3 regions of the Pseudoalteromonas sp. CST2 genome follow, and region 1 is predicted to be linked to each of the others. Evidence: predicted binding sites of a transcription regulator. Region 1 holds the regulator's gene; each other region holds the start of a gene.
The links. The regulator MetJ, encoded in region 1, represses methionine synthesis genes. The targets are predictions, from matches to a motif close to TAGACGTCTAGACGTCTA.

Region 1 (5,343 bases):
TTAGGTGCAGGCGCTGCAGCGGTTGCTTGTATGGAGCTGTTAATTAAGTGTGGTGCACTGCGCGAACATATTTATATGCTAGACCGCAAAGGGGTTATTCATACTCGCCGCGATGACTTAAACGAATACAAACAGCTTTTTGCTAACAATACCGATAAGCGTACTCTACAAGATGTAATTGCTGATGCTGATGTGTTTGTAGGTGTATCGGGTCCTAACTTACTTGCACCTGAAGATCTAAAACTTATGGCTGATAAGCCAGTGGTGTTTGCATGTTCAAATCCAGATCCTGAAATTGCACCTGAGCTTGCGCACAGTGCACGTAAAGACTTAATTATGGCAACGGGGCGTTCTGATTTCCCTAACCAAGTTAATAATGTTTTATGTTTCCCGTTTATTTTCCGTGGTGCACTTGATGTACGTGCAAGCGCAATTAACGATGAAATGAAAATAGCCGCTGTCGAAGCTATTCGTAGTATTGCTAAAGAGCCAGTGCCTGAGCAAGTATTAAAAGCAGCGGGTGTAGAAAAGCTCGAATTTGGTGCAGACTACATTATTCCTAAACCGATGGACCCGCGTTTATTACCACGTATAGCCAAGGCGGTTGCTATTGCTGCTGTTGAGTCGGGCGTGGCACAAATTGACTTACCGGAAAATTATATGGCGTAATATATAGCGCTGAAACAAAAAAACCTCAGCATGCTGAGGTTTTTTTGTTTAAAAAGACGTTTTATTCTTCGTCTAAAATAGGCACTTCTAAACCCATTTCTTGCATTATTTTTTTAACTTCTTCAGGTACTTTTTCTGCGTTATCTTTACGTAGGTCATCATCATTAGGTAATGGCTGGCCTGTAAAAGCATGCAAAAACGCTTCGCATAGTAACTCGCTGTTTGTTGCATGACGCAGGTTGTTTATTTGACGACGTGTACGCTCATCAGTTAATACTTTTAATACATTTAGCGGGATCGAAACGGTGATCTTTTTAACTTGCTCTGATTTTTTCCCGTGTTCTGCGTATGGGTGAATATACTCACCATTCCATTTAGCCATAAGATGTATCGTTGCCTCAGATTATTAATTTCTCACACGGCGTAAAAAGCGTGTAAATATGCGTGAAATTCTATCGTTTTAAAAAAGATAGTCAAATAATAGATAGCAATCTATCTTAATAAGCTGGCTGTAATAGTAAATACAGCTTTCTTGAAGTTTTACGCGTCTGTTATTTTTAGCCATCTAGAGCTTTAAAAGCTTTGACTTATTATAATGGATAACTTACTCTTTTAGACGTCTAAACATCCAAACTAATCAGGTGACGAATATGAGCGAAAAAAACAAAGCAACCATTGCTGTACGAAATGGGGTTGATGCCGATAAACATCATGGCGCCGTTGTACCGCCAATTTATTTATCGACGACTTATTCGTTTGCCGATTTTGATACTAAGCGCGCATACGACTATGGACGCAGTGGTAATCCTAATCGCGATATTTTAGCTGACACTCTAGCAGAGCTTGAAGGTGGCGCACGCGGAATTATTACTGCTACGGGCATGGCAGCAGTGCACTTAGCCACACAGTTATTAAATAACGATGATACATTGGTTATTCCTCACGATTGTTATGGCGGCAGCTACCGTTTATTTACGTCGTTAGAAAAGCGCGGCTTGCTTAAACTTAAAGTACTTGATTTAACTAAACCAGAAAGCCTAGAACAAATTTCAACCATCAAACCTAAATTAATTTGGATAGAAACACCAAGTAACCCTGTGCTGCGCCTAACGGATATTAAAGCCGTGACGGATATAGCAAAACAGTGCGGTGCATTAGTGGCCGCCGATAACACCTTTTTATCACCGGCATTACAAAACCCAATTAAGTTTGGCGTAGATATTGTTGTGCACTCAACCACTAAATATATAAACGGCCATTCTGATGTTGTAGGCGGTGCAGTTGTTGCTGCAACACAAGAGCTTGGTGATGAGCTTGCTTGGTGGGCCAATAACATTGGTATTACCGGCGCACCATTTGATAGCTATTTAACGTTACGTGGTTTACGTACTTTAAATGTGCGTTTAAAACAGCACCAAGAAAATGCCCTGGCAATTGCTAAATACCTAGAAAGCTCTGAGTATGTTAGCCAAGTTTACTACCCAGGCCTTGAATCGCATCCTCAACATGCGCTTGCTAAAGCCCAACAGCTTGGGTTTGGTGGTATGGTTAGTTTTGATATTAAAGGCGATGTGAATGATGCCGCGGCGTTTTTAACAAGCCTTAAAGAATTTAGCTTAGCAGAATCGCTAGGTGGAGTTGAGAGTTTAATTTGTCATCCTGCGACTATGACTCACGCAGGTATGGAAGCTCAAGCACGTTTAGAGGCGGGTGTGGGCGATACGCTAATTCGTATTTCGGTCGGTATTGAAGATATAGAAGACCTACTGGCTGATTTTGAGCGTGTATTTAACTTAGTTAAACCTGGGCAAAATAAAAATGTAGGGCGTGTTGGCAAAGCTGCAGGCAATGCCAATGGTGATGTAAAGCAGCAGGCTGCTCATCCAGCTTTGTGGTGATTGAGTATGGTAAAAAGTGTACATAAATTTGGCGGCTCGAGCTTAAGCTCGGGCGAGCGCTATCAAAGTGTGGCAAAAATAATTATTGGCCACACACAGCCTGGCGATTGCGTGGTTGTATCTGCTGCAGGTAAAACTACCGATACATTGGTTTCGCTGTGGCAAAGTTATCAACAACAAGATAAGCAAGCTGTGGCTGATATTTTGCTGCAATTGAGTAATCACCAAACAGCATTAATTGAAGAGTTATTAAAAGCCGATGCTAAACACACGGCTTTAGCTGTGTTAGCGCAAGAGCTAAGTGATGTAGCGGAGCAAGTCAGTAAGCAGCAGTTGCAAGAGGCGGCCTTACTGGCGCATGGTGAGCTGTGGTCTGCGCGATTATTGGCAGCCTATTTAACGCAATTAAACATTCAAGCGTGTGCTCATGATGCTAGAGCGCTGTTTAGTGTAACAAGCGGGGAGCTTTTGCATGCGCAAAACAAACAGCAATGCAGCCAAGTTATTGATGCAAATAAAATTAACGTAGTAACAGGGTTTATCGCAGCAAGTGCTGATGGTAAAACAGTTACGCTTGGGCGCAATGGCAGTGATTACAGCGCCACCTTATTAGCCAATTATTGCGACGCACAAAATGTATGTATTTGGACTGATACGCCAGGGGTATTTAGTGCCGACCCACGTAAAGTTGAAAAGGCGATTAAGTACAACAAGGTGTGCCGTGAACAAGCTAACTTATTAGCTCGATTGGGTAACCCTGTTTTACATGCTAAAACGCTTTCGCCTTTAAAAAACAGTAATATTAAACTGGCTGTACGTAGTAGTTTTGATGTGCAAACTGCCCCTACCGATATTGTAAAACAAGGCAAAGCTAAGCAAAAACGTTTTATTACTACATTACAAAACGTTGATTTACTGCTCGTTGAAGGCCTTAACGCGGGTGAAGTGGCGCATGTTAGCCAGCTTATTCAGCACAGCCTTCATCATTTTATACACAACGGCGATACATACTTAGTTGTGCCCGCGGGTGCAACGCATCAAGTAGTGAGTTATTTTGCTGGGCGAGCAAATATCAGCGAGTCTAATTTAAATGGCTGCGCGGTGGTTGCGCCTACGCAAGATGTTTACACATTAAGTACATTAGCGGCTGAGGTTTTAAATCAGCAAAGTATTCACCCTCGTTTTATTCATCAAGATACAGGCTATACATTGCTGTTAACGGATCAGTTAATAGAAAGCGATGTACTTAGTTTATTGCACGAAAAATTAATTAATAAAGGCCAAGAAGTTGCTCTGGTTGTGGCTGGCTTAGGTAATGTAGGCGATGAATTTTTAAGCCAGCTAGATGCTCAATTTAAGCGTTTGTCGGGCGATTATAGTATTAAGCTAGTTGGCTTAATTCGCTCGCAACATATGCTATTTAATGCCTCGGGTATTACACTCGGACAGTGGAAAAAACAATGGCAGCATAATGCCGTTGCTTATGAGCAGGCGGATTTATTAAGTGCATTAAACGAACTTGATTACGAGCACAAAGTTGTTGTTGATATAACGGCAAGCGAGCAATTTAGCCAATTATACACCGACTTTGTTGAGCGAGACTGCCATTTAATAAGTGCTAACAAGTACGCAGGCACTGCTGCATCAAATTGGTATAACGCGCTGCGCCAAAGTATTAGCGAGCGTAACTTGCATTGGCGCTACAACACCAGTGTTGGGGCAGGGTTGCCGATTAACTTTGCGTTGGCCGATTTACAAAATAGTGGCGATAAAATTACGCGTATTGAAGGTGTTTTCTCGGGCACACTCTCGTGGCTATGCAGTAGGTACGATGGCAGTGTGGCATTTTCTGACCTTGTTCTAGAAGCGCAAAAAATGGGCTTTACAGAGCCTGATCCTCGCGAGGATTTATCGGGCCGCGATATGCAACGTAAATTGCTGATACTTGCACGCGAGCTTGGCATTGAATTAGATTTAAATGATATAAGCTTACAAGCATTAATGCCTGATGAGTTAGTCCAAGGTTCATGGGATAACTTTTTAGCGAATAAAGATAAGCTAAATGCCTTTATTAAACACCATGCCGATGCGGCAAATGCTCAAGATGCTGTACTTAGGTATACCGGTTTATTGGCATTAGAGCAGGGTAAAGTATCGGCGAAGGTAGGTATAACTTACGCGCCTAAAGGGGACGCCTTAGCTAACTTAACACCTGGCGATAATATCTTTGTTATTAATAGCCAGTGGTACAGTGAAAATGCCTTAGTAATACAAGGCCCAGGGGCAGGCAGAGAAGTGACCGCCGCGGGCGTGCACTCTGATTTATATTGGTTAGTTAAAAACCTAAAATAGCGCAGCAAATATTAATAGTAAAACGGCAGCTTGTGTAAGCTGCCGTTTTTGTTTTTAGAATAATTCTTCTTCTGTTTTTGTATCTTCTTCAAAAATATCAGTTGGCTGAGACAGCACATATTTTGTAGGCGCAGTGCCTTTTTCAAAATATTCAAAGCGACTGGTGTAGTCGTTTTTATGACTTAACAAACCTGTTTTTAAATCGATACGAATTGAAACTAGCCCTTCAGGAGGCTCTATTGGCGCCTCTGGTGTGCCCTCAAGCGCCACTTTCATAAAATCAACCCAAGCAGGTTGTGCCGTTTTGGCGCCCGATTCAGCGCCAGAGATTTGGCTGCTATCTAGGTTGTTATTATAGGTGGAGCGCCCTAACGAGTTACCTGGGTTGTCAAAACCAACCCATACAGACGTTACTACATTGCGG
Region 2 (5,343 bases), on a different contig from region 1:
CTTGAGCAAGCATAGCGGCTGTGAGCGCAGCAACCCCTTTTTTACCTTGCGGGTCTGCAGCAGCCCCTGTATTGAATAAAAAGTTTACATCAATCAGCGGCGAGCTATTCGTTTTATCAAGCACTTTAAATACGGGTGCCTCTGGCGCTTTATCATGCTTAGCGACTAATGCGTTTAAGCTTGTTTCTTGTTCAAACCCTGGCGCTTTATCAAGTGCCGACATAGTTACGGTAGTACGCGCGTCATCTACAAAATATTTATTAGCCACGGCTTTAATATCTTGTGCTGTGATGTTGTCGGCCGATTTATAAAGCTGGTTGATAACCTCTGGGTCGCGCTCAAAATGCATATAACTTGCAAGGGTTGATGCAATCGCTTGTGATGAATCTAAGCCGTTAATAAAGCTGTATTTAAGGTTAGACTTTAAATCACTTAGTTTTTGCTCATCAACAAGTTCGGTACGTGCTTTTGCATAAGTGCGGTTAATTGCATCACGTGCTTTTGCTAAATCATCTTCGTTTTCTACTTTTACAAACACATGCAGTAAGCCAGGATCTTTTGTCTCTGGATTGTAGGTAAACATTTGACTCGCTATTTGTTTATCAACAACAAGCTCTTGGTATAAATCGGAGTTATTAGAAAAATAAAGCTGTGAGATTAAATCAAGTGCGGCTCTGTCCTTTTTAGCAGGCTCCCATGCGGCACCTTTGTAAGATACAAGCAACCAATGACCAGGCAAACCTTCGTTTTTCTCATGTACATATTTAGGTGCTTGCTGCTTTGGCTCGGCTTTTATATCGGCAACGTAATCGCCTTTTTTCCAGCCACCCCAATGCTTTTTAACCATAGCCATTGTAGCTTTAGGGTCAACATCGCCCACAATCACTAGCGATACATATTCAGGCTTATAAAACTTATCAAAAAATTCTTTACCATACGCCATTTGATCTGGCATGGCTTCTATATCTTCAAAAAAGCCCATGGTGGTATGTTTATAAGTGTGCGTATCAAACGCTTCTTCGCGTACTGCGCTCAATAACTTACGAATTGGGCTGGCGTTATTTTTTAAATACTCCCCTTTAACCGTTAGCGCTTCGGTTCTAAATTGCTCTTCGGTGTAGGTTAAGTTTTGAAAAATATCGGCTTCAATTTCAAGTACTTTATCAAGGTGCTGCTTTGAAAAGTTTAAATGGTAGTTTGTGTAATCGTTAGTGGTGTAAGCACGGTTATCGACCCCTGCATTTTTAAATATGGCAGTGTATTCGTCTTGCGGAAATTTTTTAGAGCCTTTAAACATCATGTGCTCAAAAAAGTGAGCAAAACCGGTCTTACCTGCTTTTACTTCATTACGCGAGCCAACCGATACCGGAATTTGCAGCGAGACGACATCGGGGTAATCAGTTTTAACAACCATTACGCGTAAGCCGTTATCAAGCTCTTCGATTAAGTACTCTTGCGAAAATACACGTTCGTCAGCTTTTGTTGTTTGCTGTTGTTGTGCCGTTTGGGTGTTTTCGCTTTGCTGTGTTGCGCAGCCTGTTAGTGCCAGCGATACCGCTAAGCTTGTTGCTAGTAATTTAAATTTCATTGTTGTCCCTTTTTAAATTGAGCAAATTTGTTATTAGGTTTAATACTAACTCGCTTAGATTATGCCCCAAAGCCACTAAATATAAGAGCCCATCGGCTATTTATAATGTAAACAACTGTGTCAATTCCCCATTTTAAAAACATTTAAGTATGAAAAAAGCTCAAGTTGATTGAAAAACTTTCACTAAATAAATCTATCTAGACGTCTAAATGGCTGCTATATTAAATTACATACATTGGACTAAGCTGGAATGAGGATTATGGCTTTATCACTACAAGAAAAAATAGAAGACACCAATCAAGGTGTTTATCTTATTGGTACTACTCCACCTAAAATTGGTACTGATAAAGCGCAACTAAAAATCATTGCAGAAAAACTACTTGCTCGCTTACACGAAATTGAATACGACGGCGTGATAATTTACGACATTCAAGATGAAAGTAGCCGTACAGATAAAGCACGACCATTTCCGTTTAAACAAACTGTAGACCCACGTGAATACAGCCACTTACTACGTAATTTATCTGCTCCAGATGTCATTACTTACAAAAGTGTGGCACAACGTGGTGTAGAGGAGTTTAAAGGCTGGTTGGATGAAACTAAAAACGACTACGATTTAAAAAATGTCGTTTTAGTGGGTAGCCCCTCATCGGTAGGTGATATAAAACTAAGCTTGCCCGATGCCTATAAAACGCTTGCAGAGCAAAGTGATGGCTTCTTTTTAGGGGGCGTTACCATTGCTGAGCGACATTCAAGTAAGCGAAATGAGCATGAGCGCCTTATAGAAAAAACAGCACAAGGTTGTCAGTTTTTTATATCGCAAGCTGTTTACGACGCGCAAGCAACTATAGAGCTAATCACAAGTTACGCGCGTACCTGTAGAGCACAAGGTATTACACCAAAACGGATTATTTTAACGTTTACTCCATGCGGTGGCGATAAAACCTTAGAGTTTATGCAATGGTTGGGTATCTCAGTGCCAGAGGCCACTAAATGGCGCATGCTTGATGCAGACAATACCTTAAGTGAATCCGTACGTATTTGCCGAGAAAATCTCGACCTAATACTCAAAAGCTGTGCGCACCTAGATGTGCCACTGGGCTTAAATATTGAAAGCTTAACAAACCGTAAAGAAGAAATTGACGCATCAATAAACTTATACCGTTTATTAAAAGCCATTATGGAATTAAACCTAGCCGAAAAACAAATCGCTTAACGCCTTATTCACACCCTTTATAGCAAGCCTAATGGCTTGCTTTTTTGTTGCTATGTTTAAGTGTATTACTTTTATTATTATGCTTTTTTAGCCAATTTATACGCTTGTTTATTTTTATACATTTGGTGATCGGCCAAATTTAATAACGTATCAAAAGGTTGCTTTTGTTTGTTAGTAAAACTTTCGCCTATGCTAAGTGTCAGCGCGCATACGTTGTTTTCTAATAGTGCGTTTGTATACTCAATTTTTATTTTATCAATAATATGGCTAAGCTTACTTCTATCACTAATTTGCATCACTGCTACAAATTCATCGCCGCCTAAACGCCCTACTATATCAGCCTCTCTTAAATGTGTTTTTAAGGTATTTGCTAAGAGGATTAACGCTTGATCGCCTATTTCATGGCCATAAGTGTCGTTTAGTTTTTTAAAGTCGTTTATATCAATAAACAAGCAACACACATCAAAACCTAAACGCAGCGCTAAATTAAGTTTGTGTTGGGCAAGTAAGCTAAGTGCACGGCGATTATAAATATTGGTAAGCGGGTCAAGCATGGCTATTTCGCGCATTTGCTCAAAGCTATAAATAAGCGCTAAATCGTCTTCAATTAAATCACGAAGCTGCTCTATTAGCTCAAAATATTCATCGGTGTAGCTGGTTTTTTTTGAATCTTTTAAACACAAGGTGCCAAATACTTCACCTTCAGGCCAGTGAATTGGCAAGCCTAGGTAGGATTCAACGCCATCTTCAATAACCTCGGGCATGGTATTCCACTGCGTATTGCTGCGGGTATCGCTAACATACAAAGTGTTGTTGTTTTCGGCTACATATTTACAAAATAAGGGAGTTTCGGGAGGGAGTATAGGGTTGGTTTCAAAGTGTGAGCCACCTTCATTAGCTCTAATAACTACACGATAACCTTTACTAGTAGCCTGAACTATATAACCAGAGGGGGCCGAAAAAAGCCCCGTAATAAGATCAATGGTTTTTTGCCATTTATGTAATGATATTTGGCCATCGACACCAGAAAACGCCCATTGATCTGTTTCAAACATAACTATACCTCAGCTATTTAATGGCCTTAGTATAGCCAAATAAATATGTTTAAGGCTACTTTCTGCGGCGTTTACTTGGTGCTCTTTGCCCGGTAATGCGCTTTTTATCGCGATCTTTACGCGCTTTGTTGGTGTTTTTACGGTTATCTTTAGGGGGCTTGTTTAAATCAGGCTCGTAACCTTCTAGCCATTGTGGTGCTAAGCGGGTATCCAGTAGCACTTCAATTTCTTCCAGTAACCACTGCTCGTCAATACTTACCAGCGACATGGCAAGGCCTTGCTCGCCAGCGCGTCCCGTACGGCCAATTCGGTGTACGTAATCTTCTGCTATGTAAGGTAGCTCAAAGTTTATTACATATTTAAGCGCTGGAATATCTAAACCGCGGGCAGCTACATCGGTGGCAACTAAAACCCGCGTTGTGCCTTCTTTAAAGTTTTGTAATGCACGGTCGCGTGCACCTTGAGATTTATCGCCATGGATAGACTCAGTTTTTAAGCCGTCTTTACACATTTCTTTGGCAAGTTTATCGGCCATTTGCTTTGTGCGTGTAAATATAAGTACTTGGCGCCAGTTTTTCATGCCAATCATGTGCGATACAAGCTCACGCTTTCGCTCTTCATCAACTGCGTAAATAACTTGCTCTACTTCAACGGCGGCTGAGTTACGTTTATCAACTTCAATCAGCTCGGGGTTTTTAAGTAGTTTTTTACTCAGCTCAAACACGCTGTCATCGAATGTGGCTGAGAACAATAAGGTTTGGCGATCGCCTGGAATGTGGCGCAAAATACGTTTTATTTCATCAATAAAGCCCATATCCAGCATACGGTCGGCTTCATCAAATACTAACGAATCAACATTTGAAAGCACCACACTGCCTTTAACAATATGATCAAGTAAACGCCCAGGCGTTGCGACTATCACTTGCGCCGTTTTAAGCGCTTTAATTTGCGGGCCAATACTTGCACCGCCATACGCTAAAGCGCCTTGAATATTTGTGCCTTGGGCGTATTTTTCAAAGCTTGCAAACACTTGCTGAGCAAGCTCACGCGTGGGCGTTAAAATAACCACTCGAGCTATGCCTGGCTCATCTTTTTTTGGTGTATTTAAAAGCTTATGTAGTAGTGGTAATACAAAGGCGGCTGTTTTACCTGTGCCTGTTTGCGCGCTGCCCATTACATCGCTGCCCGCTAATATGTGCGGAATAGTTTTAACCTGAATTGCGGTAGGCGTGGTGTAATTATTTTGCTCAATTGCGGTTAGTAATAACGAATCGAGTTTAAGAGATGAGAACGATGTGGCAGACATAGGCTTAGCTTTAAAATAACAAAGAGCGCTATTGTACGCATATTACGGTACTGCGTAAATTAACCAGCTCAGAAAAGTATTCAGCCTAGCTGCATTCGCTAACCAATAAAAAAGGCGCTAAATAACAATGTATTTAGCGCCCTTTTTATACCAATCCGCTTAATTAAGTGATCTATTT
Region 3 (5,343 bases), on a different contig from region 1:
ATATTATATCTTCCGGCGGAAAACCAATCTCTTCGACTAATATTTTGTAGCTGCGCTCACAGATTTCGTATTTGCGGTCTGCGGTGTCGGCTTGGCCGTCGGTATCAAACGCCATTACAACAGCGGCGGCGCCAAAACGTTTAATAATTTTAGCTTGGCGTTTAAACGGCTCCTCCCCTTCTTTAAGCGATATTGAGTTAACAATAGCCTTGCCTTGAATACATTTAAGGCCTGCTTCTATTACTTCCCATTTAGAGGAGTCGACCATAATGGGCACTTTAGAAATATCGGGCTCTGAGGCAATTAAGTTTAAAAACTTAACCATGGCCGCTTTTGAGTCCAACATGGCTTCGTCCATGTTTATATCAATAACTTGGGCGCCGTTTTCTACTTGCTCGCGGGCAACATTCAGGGCGGTCTCGTAATCTTCTTCCATGATTAAGCGTTTAAACATGGCAGAGCCGGTTACGTTGGTACGCTCGCCAACATTGGTAAATACTGCAATTTGCTGGGTCATGTTGGCTCCTAGTTTAAGTTACAGGCTTCAAGGCCTGATAAACGCATGCGAACATCAAGCTCTGGCAATGCGCGAGGCTTTACCCCTTCAAGCCCTTTGGCAAACGCACGAATATGCGCAGGCGTGGTGCCACAGCAACCACCAACAATATTTATAAAGCCCGATTTGCCCCAATCTATAATCTCTTTCGCCATGTCCTCTGCTTCTAGGTCGTACTCACCAAATTCGTTAGGTAAACCGGCATTTGGGTGTACTGAGGTAAATGTTTCGCATACGCGCGAAAGCTCCTCTACGTATTGGCGAAGTAAATCGGGGCCAAGGGCGCAGTTAAGGCCTATAGAAAGCGGCTTAATATGGCGAATAGAATTATAAAATGCTTCGGTTGTTTGCCCCGAAAGCGTACGCCCAGAGGCATCGGTAATTGTGCCCGAGATCATTACGGGTAATGTACGCCCTGCTTGCTCAAACGCTTCTTCTACTGCGAATGAGGCCGCTTTTGCATTTAGGGTGTCGAAAATGGTTTCGATAAGTATTAAATCAGCGCCGCCTTCCATTAATGCAAGGGTAGACTCAACATAGGCTGTAACTAGCTTATCAAACGTTACGTTACGATAACCTGGGTCGTTTACATCTGGCGAGATAGAACAGGTTTTAGATGTTGGCCCTAACACACCCGCTACATAGCGAGGTTTTTCTGGATTTTTAGCGGTGAACTCGTCACATATTGCGCGTGCGAGTTTGGCCGACTCTAAGTTTACCTCACGGCTTATGCTTGCCATGTCGTAATCTTCCATCGAAATGGTGGTTGAGTTAAAGGTATTGGTTTCAATAATGTCTGCACCGGCGGCTAAAAAGCTGCGATGTATATCGGTTATTAACTCAGGTTTTGTAAGGCTTAATAAATCGTTATTGCCTTTTATTAGTACGTGCCAGTCTTTAAAGCGCTCGCCTCGGTAGTCTTCTTCTTCAAGCTTGTGAGTTTGGATCATGGTACCCATGGCACCATCTAAAATTAAAATACGCTCTTTTAATGCAGCGCTTAATTCGCTGTGTTTATTATTGTTTTGCACGTTATTCGGCATAGTTGTTAGTCCTCACATCTTGGCTAACTAAATTAATATCATAAGGGGTCGTTTGGTACACGTAGTAATTTAACCAGTTCGAAAACAGTAAAAAGGCATGGCTTTGCCACGTTTTTGACGGCTTTTTGCTTGCATCGTTATCTGGAAAATAGTTTTCGGGTTTTGGCGCATCAGGACTTTTTTGTAAATCGCGCTCGTACTCTGCTTTTAATGTGTCGGCATCGTATTCTGGGTGGCCGGTTATAAACACTTGGCTGCCCGACTTATTTTTCATTAAGTAAGCGCCTACTTTTTCAGAGCCTGCCAGCACGACTATATCGTCGCAGGCATTTATTTTATTTATATCTATGTGGCCATAACGTGAGTGCGGCACTAAAAAGGTGTCGTCGAAGCCACGAGTAAGTGCCCCGTGATCAAAGTAACACTGGTGAGTAAACACACCACAAAGTTTATCTTCTTTTAAATCGCGTTTTAAATTGTAACGATGATACAACGCGGCATGCGCCGCCCAGCACGAAAACAGCGTAGAGGTAACGTGCTGCTCTGCCCAATCAATAATCACTTTTAGCTCATCCCAGTACGCAACATCGTCGTATTCAAGGTGTGCGAGTGGCGCGCCGGTAACAATTAACGCATCGTAGTTATTGTCTTTCACTTCTGAAAAATAACGGTAAAAGGTATCTAGGTGCTCTTCTGAGTTGCTACTGCTACGGTGCGTATCTAGGCGTAATAGCTCTACATTTACTTGCAAAGGAGAATTGGCAAGCAAACGAATAAACTGCACTTCGGTTTCTACTTTATTAGGCATTAAATTTAAAATAGCCAAACGCATAGGACGAATTTCTTGCGTTTTTGCGCGACTTTTTGGCATTACAAACACGTTTTCTTCACGTAAACGGGCAATAGCCGGTAGCTCGTCTTTCACTGTAATTGGCATATTTTTTACTCCTACTCATAAAAACCGAGAATTTATACGCTCTCATTATGAACAGTATGCTAAAAATATCAACCTCTAGATGTATAGATGTCTAAATGAAATTTATTCATGATTTTATACTTTATCAACCTGCAGCCATTAGCGCTTTAAAACCCGCCATTCGTTGACTGTTTCACCCGTGAGCCACTACAATACAACATTGAAATTTTTATTATTATTTGAAGGCTTTCCTCCATGGTTTTACCTGATAAGTTTATATTCTCGATGAGTCGAGTATCTAAAGTTGTGCCACCTAAGCGCACAATTTTAAAAGATATTTCATTGCACTTTTTCCCTGGCGCTAAAATTGGTGTGCTAGGTTTAAATGGTGCTGGTAAATCTACATTACTTCGCATTATGGCCGGTGTTGATCAAGACTTTGAAGGTGAAGCTCGCCCTCAACCTGGTACTAAAATTGGTTACTTACCGCAAGAGCCAGTGCTGGACGAAAGCAAAACAGTACGCGAAATAGTTGAAGAAGCTGTTGGCGAAGTAAAGCATGCCCTTAACCGCCTTGACGAAGTGTACAACGAGTACGCAATGGAAGACGCTGACTTTGACGCCCTAGCAAAAGAGCAAGGCGAGCTTGAAGCAATTATTCAAGCGCACGATGGTCACAACATCGATAACGTTTTAGAACGCGCTGCAGATGCACTTCGTTTACCTGAATGGGATGCTAAAATTGAGCACCTTTCAGGTGGTGAGCGCCGCCGTGTTGCTATTTGTCGTTTATTACTCGAAAAACCAGATATGCTTATTCTCGATGAGCCTACTAACCACTTAGATGCTGAGTCGGTTGCTTGGCTTGAGCGCTTCTTACATGATTACGAAGGCACTGTTGTGGCGGTAACGCATGACCGTTACTTCCTTGATAATGTAGCTGGCTGGATACTAGAGCTTGACCGTGGTGAAGGTATTCCGTGGGAAGGTAACTACTCTTCTTGGCTTGAGCAAAAAGATGCGCGCTTACAACAAGAGCAAAAATCTGAAAAAGCACGTCAAAAATCAATTGCTCAAGAGCTTGAGTGGGTGCGTTCAAACCCTAAAGGTCGTCAAGCTAAGTCTAAAGCGCGTATGGCGCAGTTTAGCGAGCTACAGCAGTCTGATTACCAAAAGCGTAACGAAACTAACGAGCTATTTATTCCACCTGGTCCGCGTTTAGGTGACCAAGTGCTTGAAGTTAATAACTTACGTAAGAGTTTTGGCGATCGCGTTTTAATCGACGATTTAAGCTTTAGTATGCCAAAAGGCGCGATTGTGGGCATTATCGGTGCCAATGGCGCGGGTAAATCAACCCTATTTAAAATGCTAAGCGGCGAAGAGCAACCAGATAGCGGCAGCATTAGCGTAGGTGAAACTGTAGAGCTTGCAACGGTTGATCAGTTCCGTGGCAACATGGACGAAAGCAAAACTGTATTTGAAGAAATATCTGACGGACAAGACGTACTAAAAATTGGTAACTTTGAGTTCCCAAGCCGTGCATACGTTAGCCGCTTTAACTTTAAAGGTAACGATCAGCAAAAGTTTGTAAAAGACTTATCAGGTGGTGAGCGTAACCGTTTACACCTTGCTAAGCTTTTAAAAGCGGGTGGTAACGTAGTACTACTGGATGAGCCAACCAATGACCTTGATGTTGAAACACTACGCGCCCTTGAGAACGCTATTTTAGAGTTCCCAGGCTGTGTAATGTGTATATCGCATGACCGTTGGTTCCTTGACCGTATTGCAACACACATTTTAGATTACCGCGACGAAGGCCAAATTAACTTCTTTGATGGTAACTACACTGAATACGAAGAGTGGCTTAAAAAGACCTTAGGCGCAGAAGCTGCACAACCTAAGCGTATTAAGTATAAAAAAATTGGTTAATTGTTAACTGATATAACAAACCCTGCATTTATGCGGGGTTTTTTTATGCCATTTTTTATCGCTATGGGCTATTTCCCGCTATGCTTGATTTAAATATTACAATAAAGGCACTCGTTTTATGGAAAATCGACGTCAGTTCTCGCGTATTCTTTTTTCAACCGCGGCTCAATTAGAATTTGCAGGAGAGAGCTACCCATGCAAATTACTCGATGTATCTTTACATGGCGCACTCATTACTAAATGCGCGGCGTTTAGTGGCACAAAAAATAGCGAAGCCACCTTGCGCTTTACCTTGCCACAAAGCGATATAGAAATAAAAATGGAGGTGTTTATTTGCCACATAGAAGATCAACACATCGGCCTAAAATGCCACCATATAGATATAAACAGCATTACCTATTTAAAACGGTTAGTTGAACTTAATTTAGCCGATGAACAATTACTTCATCGCGAGCTTGCCTCATTGATTGAATAGCGGCAATAGACTCCCTTAGTTAAGTTTATTACTATAGCGCAAACTTTATTATTGATACGGTTATGCGCCTAAACCCTCACTTACCTTTGGTCTATCACAGTAATTATTCGTTTAGCTTTGACCCTAAGCACCGATTTGTAATGAGTAAATTTGCTCATTTATATGAGCAGGTTAAAGGTTTAGGCATTGCAGGTAATAATTTAGTAGAGCCTATTTTGGGCTCCCCTGAACCACTTGAACTGGTACACTGCGAAAACTACATTCACGATTTATGGCATAACCGTCTAGACGAAAAAGCTATGCGCCGCATTGGCTTACCTTGGTCGCAACCGCTAATGAACCGCACATTCACCGCCCCACAAGGCACGTTACAAACTGCACGCTTAGCATTAAAGCATGGCTTAGCCTGTCATTTAGCAGGCGG

Region 2: a site for MetJ is predicted at 1,787-1,804, ahead of PSH41_RS02090 (methylenetetrahydrofolate reductase). Genes of this name have one in related genera too.
Region 3: a site for MetJ is predicted at 2,613-2,630, ahead of metA (homoserine O-acetyltransferase MetA). Genes of this name have one in related genera too.

What each region holds. Positions count from the first base shown of each region.
Region 1 covers NZ_JAQREO010000018.1:14,656-19,998, reverse strand. The annotation lists gene PSH41_RS18050 (malic enzyme-like NAD(P)-binding protein) at 1-669, shown strand, start outside; gene metJ (met regulon transcriptional regulator MetJ) at 731-1,051, opposite strand; gene metB (cystathionine gamma-synthase) at 1,320-2,567, shown strand; gene metL (bifunctional aspartate kinase/homoserine dehydrogenase II) at 2,574-4,919, shown strand; gene PSH41_RS18030 (penicillin-binding protein 1A) at 4,974-5,343, opposite strand, start outside.
Region 2 covers NZ_JAQREO010000001.1:453,729-459,071, reverse strand. The annotation lists gene PSH41_RS02095 (M16 family metallopeptidase) at 1-1,588, opposite strand, end outside; gene PSH41_RS02090 (methylenetetrahydrofolate reductase) at 1,848-2,804, shown strand; gene PSH41_RS02085 (sensor domain-containing diguanylate cyclase) at 2,882-3,859, opposite strand; gene PSH41_RS02080 (DEAD/DEAH box helicase) at 3,915-5,165, opposite strand.
Region 3 covers NZ_JAQREO010000010.1:22,843-28,185, forward strand. The annotation lists gene metH (methionine synthase) at 1-517, opposite strand, end outside; gene PSH41_RS13320 (homocysteine S-methyltransferase family protein) at 526-1,599, opposite strand; gene metA (homoserine O-acetyltransferase MetA) at 1,589-2,536, opposite strand; gene ettA (energy-dependent translational throttle protein EttA) at 2,771-4,444, shown strand; gene PSH41_RS13335 (PilZ domain-containing protein) at 4,563-4,919, shown strand; gene PSH41_RS13340 (histone deacetylase family protein) at 4,982-5,343, shown strand, end outside.